Regions from separate parts of the Desulfobacter hydrogenophilus genome, predicted to be linked through region 2. Evidence: predicted binding sites of a transcription regulator. Region 2 holds the regulator's gene; each other region holds the start of a gene.

Region 1 (4,260 bases), 2.3 Mb from region 2:
AAAAAACACAGGAGAAACACGCCATGGAAATCACCTGCCTGCTTGAAAACAACACCACGGACCCACAACTTGCATCGGCCCACGGCTTAAGTTTTTTTATCCGCACCGGCACCCGGTCCATTCTTTTTGATATGGGACCGGACAACAAATTTGCAGACAATGCAAAACATTTGGGTGTAGACCTGTCAAAAATGGACATGGCCGTGCTGTCCCACGGGCACTATGACCATGGCGGCGGCATCCCGCAGTTTCAAAAAATCAATGACAAAGCAGCAATCATCATGACCCGGGGGGCCATTGAAGGCAGATACTATGCCCGCTACAAGAATAATGAACCCCGGTATATCGGCCTTGACACCGATGCCATTGACAAAAGCCGCTGCCGGTTTCTTGGTGCGGACCTGGCCTTGTCCGAGAATTTAACCATTATCACAGATTTTTCAAAAAAGGGCTTTATCCCCCAGGGCAATTCAGACCTTTTGATGCAGCAGGAAGACGGGAAACTTATTGAGGATGAATTTTCCCATGAACTGGCCCTGCTGATCGTGGAAGACGGTACCTCGGTTCTGTTCACCGGATGCGCCCACTCGGGCATGGGGAACATGATTGATACGGTTCTTACCCGCACAGGCCGGGATCATATTGACCATGTGATCGGCGGATTTCACCTGTATAATCGCATAACCCGGGTCACAGAACCTGACAACCGCCTGGATATTCTGGTCAATGAATTGTCATCCTATGACGGCACAACCTATTATACCGGCCACTGCACGGGCCCTGATGCCCCGGCGTACATGGCCCGCAAAATGACGCGCCCAATCAACGTATTTGCCACCGGCACCCGGCTTGAAATCTGAAGTTTCACCATAATTTGAGTTTGATTGTCGCTGGATCAGATCGGGTGTAATTGCACATTTAGGGTAAATCCGTCATAGGGTTTGCCCTAAATGTGCAATTACACCCTATTATGAATCAAAACCGGTAGATTCCCTACCGGTCCTGATCCGACTTCAGATTTATAAATCCCTGAGAATGGATGGGGCTGGCATGATATTCCCCTCAAAAACCATGAAATGGTTTTGTCTCTGTGACATTAACATAGGTGAAAATCAGTATCATGTCCCCGGAATTCATGCAGGAGGCGTATAACCAAGCACACGGCATTACACCCGCCACCATCAGCAAAAAGATCAATACCTTTGATTATACTATGGCCGGCATGAATGCCAATACAATGGAAGCGGCCATAAATGAGGAACTCAAAGCCTATGATGCGGATGAGCTGAACCTGGAAGATGTGATCCGAAACCTTGATACCAAAATGAACGAATCGGCAGAAAGTCTGGAATTCGAGCAGGTTGCACAATACCGGGACAAGATTCGGGAACTGAAAAAGATTAAAACAGCCCAGCCATAATCAGTGACAAAATGATCAATGGGAAAATAAAAAGACTATCAATGTTTGTGTATTTTTTTTCTTTAAACTGTGTATTTTTTTTACATATTTGATAACCTGATTTATGTTACCTTCTTTTGATTTAAATAAAGTTTTATAAAATTAAGTAGTTATATGTTCACCTTGATGTTTGGCATTGTAATTGCTGTTATTCTAAAGATACAGAAAGAACTGTGAAAATAATAGCTTAATCATGTGAAAAGGAGAATAAAATGAGAAGAGTAATTCTCTCTGTTCTATTAATTCTTGGCCTCGCGACGAGTAGTGGGGCGTCGACTATATATAACTTCTCCGGTGTATCTGCATCCGGAATAGGGTCGGCTACGATGGACGTTTCTATATCGGGCAATGTCCTAACCGTGAAGTTGGACAATACCTCACCCATTTCGACCAGTACTTCGAACGACAATATTCCCGCCCTCGTTGCGTTTGGGTGGGACCTTGGCAACGATCCCCTGCCAACAATGGTCAGCTGGAGTTTAAAGGCTTTTGATGAGAATTTTGATGAGATCTATATTGACGACCAAGATGGTAGTACTGGTGAATGGGAAATAGATCCAGATGGCAAACTCGAAGGTACCTCACTGGATTTTATCCCCAACAACGATGGTGCTTCTAGCAATGTTGCGGCTGCACTTTACAATCCTGCGGCTGAATTAATTCTTGATTCAGATGGCCAAACTCCACATTATTTTACTCAAGCAGTCCTGACTATGGAATTCGATGATACACCACTTTTTTCCTATGAACAAAATGTAAGCCCGTACGTACGGATGCAAAGGGTTGGTAATGGTACTGCAGGCAGCTTGAAGCTGTATGGGGTGCTGGACGAGGGCGGCGGTGGCGGTGGCGGTGATCCAGTCCCAGAACCAGCGACTTTTATACTTTTCGGCATCGGTCTGTTGGGGCTTGCAAAAATTTCAAGACGAAAAAAATAATTCAGATTTGAACATGTCATAGAAAAAGGCAGGGTGAAAAAGTTCACCCTGCCTTTTTTATTCCGTTTGTTTTTTCGAAAGGATCTTTGTCCGATTTAAACCCTTTCTCTTTTCGTTGCGCGGCAGCCCAAAATCAGGACTACCACTTAATAGCTATTTATAGACCGTTATGGTATCTGCCCCTTCATTGCCCGCTGTATCAAATGCTTTCACTGAAAGCGTGTAAGCGCCTTTTGACAGCTTCCGGGTATTCCAGTTCCAACTCAATTCGCTTTTATATTTTACCGCTTTGAGTTCTCCGTCTATAAAAAGTTCCATCCGGTTGATGCCGCTGTCATCTGAAGCCGATGCCTGAACTGTTACTCGGTTGCCAATGGATGCACCGTCACCAGGTGAAGTAATGGTGACAGCAGGCGCCTCAGTATCTTGAAAGATTACGTTGTCCACGCTCACACTGATTACGCCGGACTGTCCTCGATTCCCGGCTGTATCATAGGCCACGGCCACTAATTCGTAAGTACCATCGGCATAAGCTGTGGTGTTCCAGAAAAATGCATAGGGAGACGTGATGTCTTCATCAAGAAGCTCACCGTCAAGATAGAGTTCTACCAGAGCGACGCCGCCCTCATCCGTGGCAGAGACATCCACAGTGATGCCGCCACTGACCAGCGCACCGCCTTGAATGGGTGTAATCGAAACAACGGGTGCCGTTGTATCATCAGCGCTCTCATTTGCCACAGTCACTGCAATAACACTGGACCAGCCGTCATTTCCTGCGCTGTCATAGGCCACGGCCATCAGTTCATGGTCGCCGTTTGCATAGCCATAAGTGTCCCAGGCAAATGTGTAGGGCGAAGTGGTATCAGAGGATAAAAGTTCACCGTCAACGTATAGTTCAACCCGGTCCACACCCCCCTCGTCCGCCGCTGAAACGCTTACAGTCAAGCTGCCGTTGACGGTTGTGTCATTCTGGGGTGATGTGATGGCCACAGAAGGATCAATGGTATCCTCGTCAGGAACAGCAGCCAATGCAGTCTGGATGCTCTGAAGGGCGTTTATTCTGCCGTAACCGAAATAGTTATCAAACCCTGTGGTGCCAAGATCGACAGCACTCTGGGTGAGGATATCCACAACCTGGACATTGGTTAACGACGGGTTGGCTGAAAGAATCAGGGCCACTACACCGGCGGTGATGGGGGATGAAAAGGATGTCCCGTTCCAGTTTCCATACCCACCACCGCGGGTAGTTGTCAAAATGTATGAGCCTGGCGCGGCTATGTCGATCCAGTCCCCGTAATTTGAAAAACTTGCCAGAGTGTCGGATGAAGTAGTAGCGGATACCGCTACCACATTGGCACAGGCTGCAGGATAGTATGGTGTGTCAGTTGAATAGTTATGGGCACAGGCAAGGATAACCGCACCCTTGTTCCAGGCGTAATTCACTGCATTCTGCAGGGTGGAGGAGTAGCTTGACCCACCAATACTGATGTTTATGACCCTGACGCCCTGGTCAGCAGCATAATTAATGGCTTGGGCGATGTCATAATACGTGGCATAATCATTGGCGTCTAAAACCACCAGGGGCATGATCGGGCTGTTCCATGCCACGCCGGCAACGCCGGTAGTGTTATCGGTCATGGCTGCGGCAGATCCGGCGACAGCCGTGCCGTGTCCGAGAACATCCTGAGTATCTGTATTGTTATCAAGAAAGTTATACCCGGCAATAAGATTACCCGCAAGATCGGGATGGGTGGGATCAACACCGGAATCAATGATGGCGATGGGAACGCTTTGGGAGCCCGTAGTCAGATCCCATCCGCTGGGAGCTGAAATTTGCGGCAGGTGCCACTGGGAAGGGTATTG
Region 2 (4,260 bases):
ATTATTTTCTACACAAAGCAGAATACCCAAGTTCACCTCACAGCAGACCAGGGAGAGCTCAACACCAAGACCCATGACATGACCTTTTCAAGGCATGTCACTATCCAGTATCAGCACTACACCCTGACAAGTGAAACATTGCATTATGCCAAAGAAGCACATATAATACGCTCAGATTTAAGGGTTACAGTTGATGACGAAGATTCCGTAATAGAAGCTGACAGCATGGAAATCCTGCTAGAACAGAATCTGATCATCTTAAAAGGACACGTAGAAGGAAATTTTAGTGAAAATAGTCAGAATTCCAACATATTATAATATCTCTTTGGGTTTATTGCTGATACTGTTGTCTCTTTTCACACAAGTATCCTTGGCAGCCCAGGAAAACAAAACCGCTGATAAACAGCAGCCGCCGGCTGACCTGAAAATCACTTCGGATAAAATGATCGCCAGCAAAGACCAGTCCATGGTGGAATTCATGGGAAAAGTGAAAGCAGTTCGGGCAGACAGTGTGCTTTTAGCAGATTCGGTCAAGGTGTTTTTCCATACCTCAAAGACTAAAAAGGAAGGCCAGTCAAACGTTAAACGAATTCTTGCCACGGGCAATGTGGAATATACCGAAGGGGAACGCAAAGCATTCTCAGATCAGGCGGATTATGACACTGCAGATGAGATACTGGTACTCACCGGGGAACAAGCCCGTCTGCTTACGGGAAAAAGCTGGATCACCGGCAAAAAGATCACCCTGTTTAAGGTCCAGAACCGGGTGGTTGTGGAAAGTACAGAAAAAACCAAGGTTGAAGCCTTTTTTGATGCCGAAGACCAAGACGGGTCTTTATAGATGAGTCGATTGGTACTGGAAAATCTTGTGAAGACCTATGGCGGTAAAACCGTAGTGGATCAGGTCAGCTTGAGTGTGGACCAGGGCCGGGTGACCGGGCTTTTGGGCCCTAACGGTGCCGGCAAGACCACCACCTTCTATATGACCGTTGGCATGATCCGGCCGGAAAAAGGAACTGTTCATCTTGACGGGGAGGATATTACCCGAGACCCCATGTATGTGAGGGCAAGAAAGGGCATTGGTTACCTACCCCAAGAGATGTCTATATTCAAAAAACTGACCGTCAAGGAAAATATAACGGCCATTCTGGAGGTTATTGATAAAAAAGTTACGAATATCAACCAAAAAGCCGAAAACCTGATGGAAGAACTGGGGATACTGGCCTTAGCCGGTCAAAAGGCTGCCTCCTTATCCGGTGGAGAGAGACGCCGTCTGGAAATTTCAAGGGTGCTTGCAACAGATCCCTTGTTCATCCTGCTGGATGAACCCTTTGCCGGTATTGATCCTTTGGCTGTCATTGACATCCAGCAGATTATATCCCAGCTTACGAACAAAGGCATCGGAATATTAATTTCCGACCATAATGTCAGGGAAACATTAGGCGTATGCGACACAGCTTACATCATGAGCCAGGGCGTGGTTATGGAATCAGGTCCGCCGGAAAAAATTATTTCAAGCAAAATAGCCAAACGAATTTACCTGGGAGACAACTTTAGACTTTAATCATGGAACTTGGATTACAACAAAGCCTTGCATTGACTCAACAGCTGGTCATGACACCCCAGCTCCAGCAAGCCATCAAACTGCTTCAGCTATCCCGGCTTGAACTTGCCGAAATGATCCAGCAGGAAATGGAGCAAAATCCGGCGCTTGACGAAGTCTCCATTGATGAAACCTCTGACAAAGCCATCACTGCCCAGGAAACCGAAACCCGGGAAACCGAAACCGAAGCCCCTGTCAAGGAAGTTACGATTGAAGAGCGGGTGCGCTCGGATACGGATTGGGAAAACTATATTAATGAATATAACTCCACCGGTAGAATATACACGGAGTCTGAAAACAGCGAAGCCCCCAATTACGAGGCTTTCACCTCTGAGAAACAAACCCTTGAGGCGCATTTGAAGTGGCAGTTGATGCTTTCGGATCTGCCGGACACAGAGGAACGCCTTGGTCACGTCATCATTGGCAATCTGAACCGGGACGGATATTTATGCGCCGACGTGGAGGAAGTGGCCCAGGCCGCCAAGGCCGACATCCAAACCGTTGAAAAGGTGCTGGCTGTGCTCCAGACCTTTGACCCCCCCGGGGTGTGTGCCAGAAACCTGTGCGAGACGCTTTTGATTCAAGTCCGGCAACTTGGCATTGAAAACGAGATCATCACCCGGATCATTACGGATCATCTAAAAAATCTGGAAAACAGGAACAGCAAAAAAATTGCCAAGGCCCTTAAAATTTCCGTTGATGATGTACGGGCCGCAGTGAAAATTATTCAATTTCTTGAACCCAAACCCGGCAGGAAATTTACTACAGATGAACCCGCCTACATCACCCCTGACATTTACGTTTACAAAATCGGTGATGACTTCAAAATTGTTATGAACGATGACGGCCTTCCCAAATTAAGAATTTCAAGATTCTACAGGGACGCTGTGGCCACCGGCAAAAAAATCCCCAAGGAAACCAAGACCTATCTTAATGAAAAGATGCAGTCCGCCTCCTGGCTGATAAAATCCATTCATCAACGCCAGAAAACCATCTATCTGGTCATGGAAAGCATCATAAAATTTCAAAGAGAATTTTTTGAGAAGGGCATTGCCTATCTTCGGCCTTTAATTTTAAAAGATATTGCCGAAGATATTGAAATGCATGAGTCTACGATCAGCCGGGTGACCACTAACAAATATGCGTACACCCCCCAGGGACTGTTTGAGTTGAAATATTTTTTCAATAGTTCCATAGGGCGCGGTGATGGGCCTTCCATGGCATCGGCCAGTGTCAAGGAGAGAATAGTACAACTCATTGACAATGAAGATCCCAACGCACCTTTAAGTGATGATAAAATCGCCGCAATTCTGCAGGAGTCAGACATTCAGATTGCCCGGCGAACCGTGGCAAAATACAGAAAGGTGCTCAATATTCTGCCGTCCAATAAACGAAAACAACTATAGGGAGAGCTAATCTATGCAGGTTACCATCACGTTCAAGAAAATAGAAGCATCTGATTCCCTGAAATCCTATGTACACAAAAAACTTAAACGGTTTGACAAGATGCTGGATGGTCCGGCCGAGGCCAATGTAGTCTTAAGCGTTGAAAAAATAAGACATATTGCCGAACTCACCTTAACCAGCGGGACGCTTAACATCCATGCAAAGGAAGCGTCCGAAAGCATGTATGCCACCATTGATATTTTAGCGGATAAAATCAAAGGCCAAATCACAAAACACAAGGAAAAAGAAAAAAAACACATGTCAGGCAATAAGACAAGCCTGACCGATACCCGGGAGTTCAGCATAGATGAACCACTACCCAAAGACGTGGTCGATATTATTGAAGAGCCTCTTGAAACAAAACCCATGGACATTGAAGACGCGGTGATTGAACTGGAATCGGGCAAAAAATCTTTTTATGTATTTACGAATGCCCGCACAGAACAAGTCAATGTGATTTATAAACATAATAACGGAAAATTGGGACTAATCGCTCCCCAAGGATAGGATGGTCGGAACCAATGAAAATCAGTGACATTCTAAAGCTGGACGCTATTATCGCAGACCTGAAAGCCAAAAACAAATCGGAGGCTATAGAAGAACTGTCCCGGGCTGTTTCACCCGTGGCAGGGGCCGAAATCGAAGATGTTACAGCAGTCCTGCTGGAACGGGAACATTTAGGTTCCACAGGCATCGGCGGTGGAATCGCGATACCCCACGGCAAACTGGAGACGGTGAAATCTATTGCTGTGGGATTTGGGCGCAGCATCAAAGGAATCGAATTTGATTCTTTGGATAACCGACCGGTCCATCTTTTCTTTCTGCTTTTAACACCCGAACATTCCACAGGGGGGCATTTGAAAGTTCTTGCCCAGATTTCAAAGCTGCTGAAAATGGCTCAGTTTAAAGAACGACTGTTATCGGCAGGTTCAACCGAACAGATTCATCAAATCATTCTGGAGAATGACGAAGAATTTTGACAATGGAAAACCTCAAGGTTTATATCATCACCGGCATCTCAGGTTCCGGGAAGACAACTGTCGCCCAGGCATTTGAAGATGCATCCTTTTACTGCATTGACAACATGCCCATGGAACTTGTGCCAAAGGTGCTTGAACTTCCGTTAGGAGAAAGCGCCAAGGTTAAGGGTGCAGCCTTTGTGATGGATATGCGGTCAAAAACCTTTACAAATACGTTTGTTTCAGGCGTCT
Region 3 (4,260 bases), 1.4 Mb from region 2:
TGCGGTACAGGCAAGTAGAGCAATTGCTGACAGATGCACGGTTTTGTTAGATATGGATAAATGCAGTAAAATATCACGAAATGATGATGACTTGTCGATCATCAGGCAGCTGCAAGGGTGTATTACTCAACAATAAAGTTTATGTAATTCTAATAAAATGTCAAAAAATAGTATGAGATACGAAGGCCCCATATATCGTCCACCCAGTGAAGCGGATTCACTTTTAATTCAGGCCACGGTCGGATGCCCTCACAATAAATGCACTTTTTGCACGATTTATAAAAATGGCCCACGTTTCAAAATCAGACCTGTTCAAGATATTATGGAAGATATAGATTCTGCATCCAAAACATATGGACCTAACGTCAAAACGCTATTTTTCCCGGCAGGAAATACCATTGCGATGAGAACGGATAACTTGGCCGCGATCTGTATCTATGCCCGCAAAATTTTTCCTGATTTAGAACGGATAACGGTCTATGGCTCGTCCCAATATATCCATAAAAAAGGACGAAGTGGTCTAAAACAATTGGCAGAGGCCGGGTTAAATCGTATCCATGTGGGTCTTGAATCCGGAAATGATGAGATTCTGCGCTATGTGAAAAAAGGAGTAGATGCCAAACGTCAAATCGAGGCAGGTCAGTGGGTCGTTGCCGCTGGATTAGAGTTAAGTCTCTATGTTGTATTGGGATTGGGGGGCGCGGGGTTGACAGAGCCGCATGCAGACGCTACGGCAAATGCACTTAATCAGATTAATCCCGACTTCATCAGGCTTAGAACGTTTGTACCGAAGATCAACACACCAATCTTGGATGAAGTTGAGTCCGGCAAATTTAAAATGCTGGGGCCACATGGTATTCTAAAAGAGACCGAACGCTTAGTCCGACAGTTAGAAGTGACGTCCTATTTAGCCAGTGATCATTACACAAATTATATTGATGTTCATGGTAAACTGCCAGAATCGAAAAACCCAATGATCGAGCAGATTAGAGCAGCATGCAAACGACCTGAATCGCAATTTCGGCCTTTTTTTATTGGAGATCAATAAAAAAAAGGCCCTCGCAAAATGTCGAAGGCCTTTATTTTTAAGTGGCGTCCCCAAGGGGATTCGAACCCCTGTCGCAGGCGTGAAAGGCCTGTGTCCTGGACCGGGCTAGACGATGGGGACTTACTTTACGTATATGTAATATAAATGGTGCCCAGGAACAGAATTGAACTGCTGACACGGGGATTTTCAGTCCCCTGCTCTACCGACTGAGCTACCTGGGCCCATGAGCCGATGACATTAATCGAATTTTGAATATCTGTCAATACCTTTTTAAAAGCTGCTGGACAATTAAAGCCCCGGACAAAATTATCCGGGGCTTTAGCATATTAGGCCGAAAATTGGGGACGATGTTACGGCTTACCCGTGAGTCTATTCAATTTCGAAACCGCGTTCGCCGTGGATGGCATTATCAAGACCGGATAATTCCTCCTCCGGGTCCACCCTGATTCCGCCGGTGAGTGCTTTGGTAATATAAATGACGATCAGTGTGGCAATGGCGGCAAATGCGGCGGTGCCGATGACGGACAAAAGCTGGATGCCCAATTGTTTTGCATTGCCGTAAAAAAGGCCAACCGCCCCTTCCGTAACTGTGGGTGTGGCAAAAAGACCGGTGGCCAAGGCTCCCCAGATGCCGCAAAGCCCATGGATGCCGAAGGCATCAAGGGAATCGTCGTACCCAAGCTTCTGTTTGATTACGGCGACACCCATATATCCTAAAACGCCGGCCACTGCGCCAATCGCAAACCCACCGCCAAGGGAGACAAATCCGGCTGCCGGCGTGATACCCACTAAGCCGGCAACTGCGCCGGAGGCAAGCCCGAGAACCGTGGGCTTGCCGGATATCTTCCACTCAGCGAACAACCAGGCAAGCCCTGCAATGGCTGCTGCAGTGTTGGTGACCATGAACGCGGATGCTGCCACGCCGTCGGCGGCCAGTTCGCTGCCTGCATTAAAGCCGAACCAGCCAAACCACAGAAGCCCTGCACCCAGGGCTGTGAATGCAACAGAGGAAGGGATCATGGCTTCCTTTCCGTAGCCGTTGCGTTTGCCTAAAACCAGGGCCAGCATCAGACCTGAGACACCAGCATTGATGTGGACAACGTTACCGCCGGCAAAATCCAGAGCGCCGAGGTGATGCATCCATCCCCCGCCCCATGCCCAGTTGCATACGGGTGCATAAACAAAAGTAACCCACAAAATGGTGAACACTATCCAGGAGGAAAATTTCATTCTGTCCACAACAGAACCCAGAACAATGGCAATGGCAATGCAGGCAAAGGTCTGCTGAAACAGAACAAAAATTATGGTGGGAATGGAGCCGGATACCGAATGAATGTCAATGCCGGATAAAAACAGATGATTCAAATTACCGATGAAAAGCGAGTCGCTCTCTCCAAAAGCCAGGGAATATCCCCAGGCCACCCAGACCACCGATGCCAGACAATAAGCCACAAGCGTCATGGCAATGGTGTTCAGCAAATTTTTATATCGAGACATACCGCCATAGAACAGGGCCAGGCCGGCCGGTGTCATCATCATGACAAGGGCTGTGGACATGGTTACCCATGCGGTGTCTCCGCTATCAATCGTGCCGTCTCCGGCCAAAGCCGGGCATACATTTAACAGGATCAAGCCAACGACAAATGCACAGTGTCTTAACATCATATTTTCCTTTTCATCGGGTTAATGCGGTTAACTTGCAAAAAAAATCATTTTTTGCAAGTACATATTAATAAATAAAATTGTTCTTACATTTTTGCAAATGTTATACCAGCTGCGTCCCCTCGGACAGACCCAGCAGGCGCAATTAATTGAAATTACAAGGGGAAAAACAGCACAAAATACCACACAACAAATCATCTATAAAATCATAATATTTTTTTTAATCCACAAAAATGTAACCTTGGGCACCAAAGAGGCATTCAAAAATGTTATTTTCTATTAGAAAATGCCTTAAGTATCTCTTTATATCTCGGGTTTCAAGCCCAATAGGGGATTATGTTTGGCCCCTTGGAGAAAGGGGCTGTGCCAAAAAGCACATAATTGTAATTTTATATCAAAGACGACCCACCTGGCTGACGGTTAATGTAATTGCCCCCCACTCATTTTCCACCCGGCCGGAAAGTACATATGGATATCCATTATCAAGGACATGGGAAAACCGAATATAGGTCCTGGGAAAAAAGACGGTCTCCACCAAGCCGGTATCATCTTCAAAGGTAAGAAATTTCATGGGGTCACCCTGCCTGGTTTTCACAAGCTTGCCTGTAATCAGCCAGCCTGCAAAACATATGTTTCGGCCAACCATATTGGGCAAATCCACAGCTTTAATCGTGTTGAGATTCTGGAATTTTTCCCTTACCAGCTTCATGGGGTGACAGGCCGCTAAAAAACCCAGCACGACAAATTCCCGGCGAAGCCGTTGAAGGGGAGGATCCGGAGGCAAATTCGGAATGTCATGCATCTCCGACCCAAACAGATCAAGCCGGTCCGCCATAGACCGTCGACCTGCTTGCCAGACGCAATATGCCCAGGCTAAAGCCGCACGGCTTGTGCCCGGCAAAAGGCCGTCAAGGCAGCCGCTGTCCGTAAGGGCCCGGGCTTCATCCTCCCTGGGGGCAACGCGGTTAAAAAAATCAAAGCAGTCTGAAAACATGGCCTTTTCCCGTTCCAGCATAATTCTATCCATGGTTGTCCGACCCAGGGTTTTGATGGCAATCAGCCCGACCCGGATCTCATTTTTAAGTCCGGTCCAGCACACCCGGCTGTGCCGGACATCCGGCCCCAGAATCGTTATCCCCATACGCCGGGCTTCGGACACATAGGCAAAGGTGGAATAAAAGCCGCCCTGGTTGGATATCACTGCTGCCATGAATTGCGCCGGGTAATGGGTTTTTAGATACGCAGCCTGGAATGAGACCCGGGCATAGGCCGCCGAATGAGCTTTGCAAAAGGAGTAGCCTGAAAATGAGAGAATCATATACCAGATTCTCTCCACAGCGTCCGAAGAAACGCCTTTGCTACGCGCACCTTCAAAAAATTCAGCCCTGAAAACCTCAAGTTTTTTGTGTCTGTCTTTTTTGGACATGACCTTGCGCAGTTCATCGGCACGGGCATGGGTAAAGCCGGCCAATCGGACCGCAGTCTTTGATACATCCTCCTGAAACACCATGATGCCGAAGGTCTCGTCCAAAAGCCCTTCCATTAAAGAA

The links. The regulator sigma-54, encoded in region 2, starts transcription at its own class of promoters, with help from an activator protein. The targets are predictions, from matches to a motif close to TNTGGCACANTTTCTGCTNT.
Region 1: a site for sigma-54 is predicted at 1,589-1,608, ahead of EYB58_RS01395 (PEP-CTERM sorting domain-containing protein). Genes of this name have one in related genera too.
Region 3: a site for sigma-54 is predicted at 2,880-2,899, ahead of EYB58_RS05175 (ammonium transporter). Genes of this name have one in related genera too.

The regions. Positions count from the first base shown of each region.
Region 1 covers NZ_CP036313.1:291,388-295,647, forward strand. Annotated here, with positions in the region: gene EYB58_RS01385 (MBL fold metallo-hydrolase) at 24-860, shown strand; gene EYB58_RS01390 (UvrB/UvrC motif-containing protein) at 1,121-1,420, shown strand; gene EYB58_RS01395 (PEP-CTERM sorting domain-containing protein) at 1,672-2,397, shown strand; gene EYB58_RS01400 (Ig-like domain-containing protein) at 2,551-4,260, opposite strand, start outside.
Region 2 covers NZ_CP036313.1:2,563,998-2,568,257, reverse strand. Annotated here, with positions in the region: gene lptC (LPS export ABC transporter periplasmic protein LptC) at 1-318, shown strand, start outside; gene EYB58_RS11365 (LptA/OstA family protein) at 287-841, shown strand; gene lptB (LPS export ABC transporter ATP-binding protein) at 842-1,564, shown strand; gene rpoN (RNA polymerase factor sigma-54) at 1,567-3,009, shown strand; gene hpf (ribosome hibernation-promoting factor, HPF/YfiA family) at 3,023-3,556, shown strand; gene EYB58_RS11345 (PTS sugar transporter subunit IIA) at 3,571-4,029, shown strand; gene rapZ (RNase adapter RapZ) at 4,032-4,260, shown strand, end outside.
Region 3 covers NZ_CP036313.1:1,184,242-1,188,501, forward strand. Annotated here, with positions in the region: gene EYB58_RS05155 (PHP domain-containing protein) at 1-136, shown strand, start outside; gene EYB58_RS05160 (radical SAM protein) at 173-1,048, shown strand; tRNA gene EYB58_RS05165 (tRNA-Glu) at 1,091-1,168, opposite strand; tRNA gene EYB58_RS05170 (tRNA-Phe) at 1,194-1,269, opposite strand; gene EYB58_RS05175 (ammonium transporter) at 1,418-2,710, opposite strand; gene EYB58_RS05180 (DNA polymerase III subunit alpha) at 3,105-4,260, opposite strand, start outside.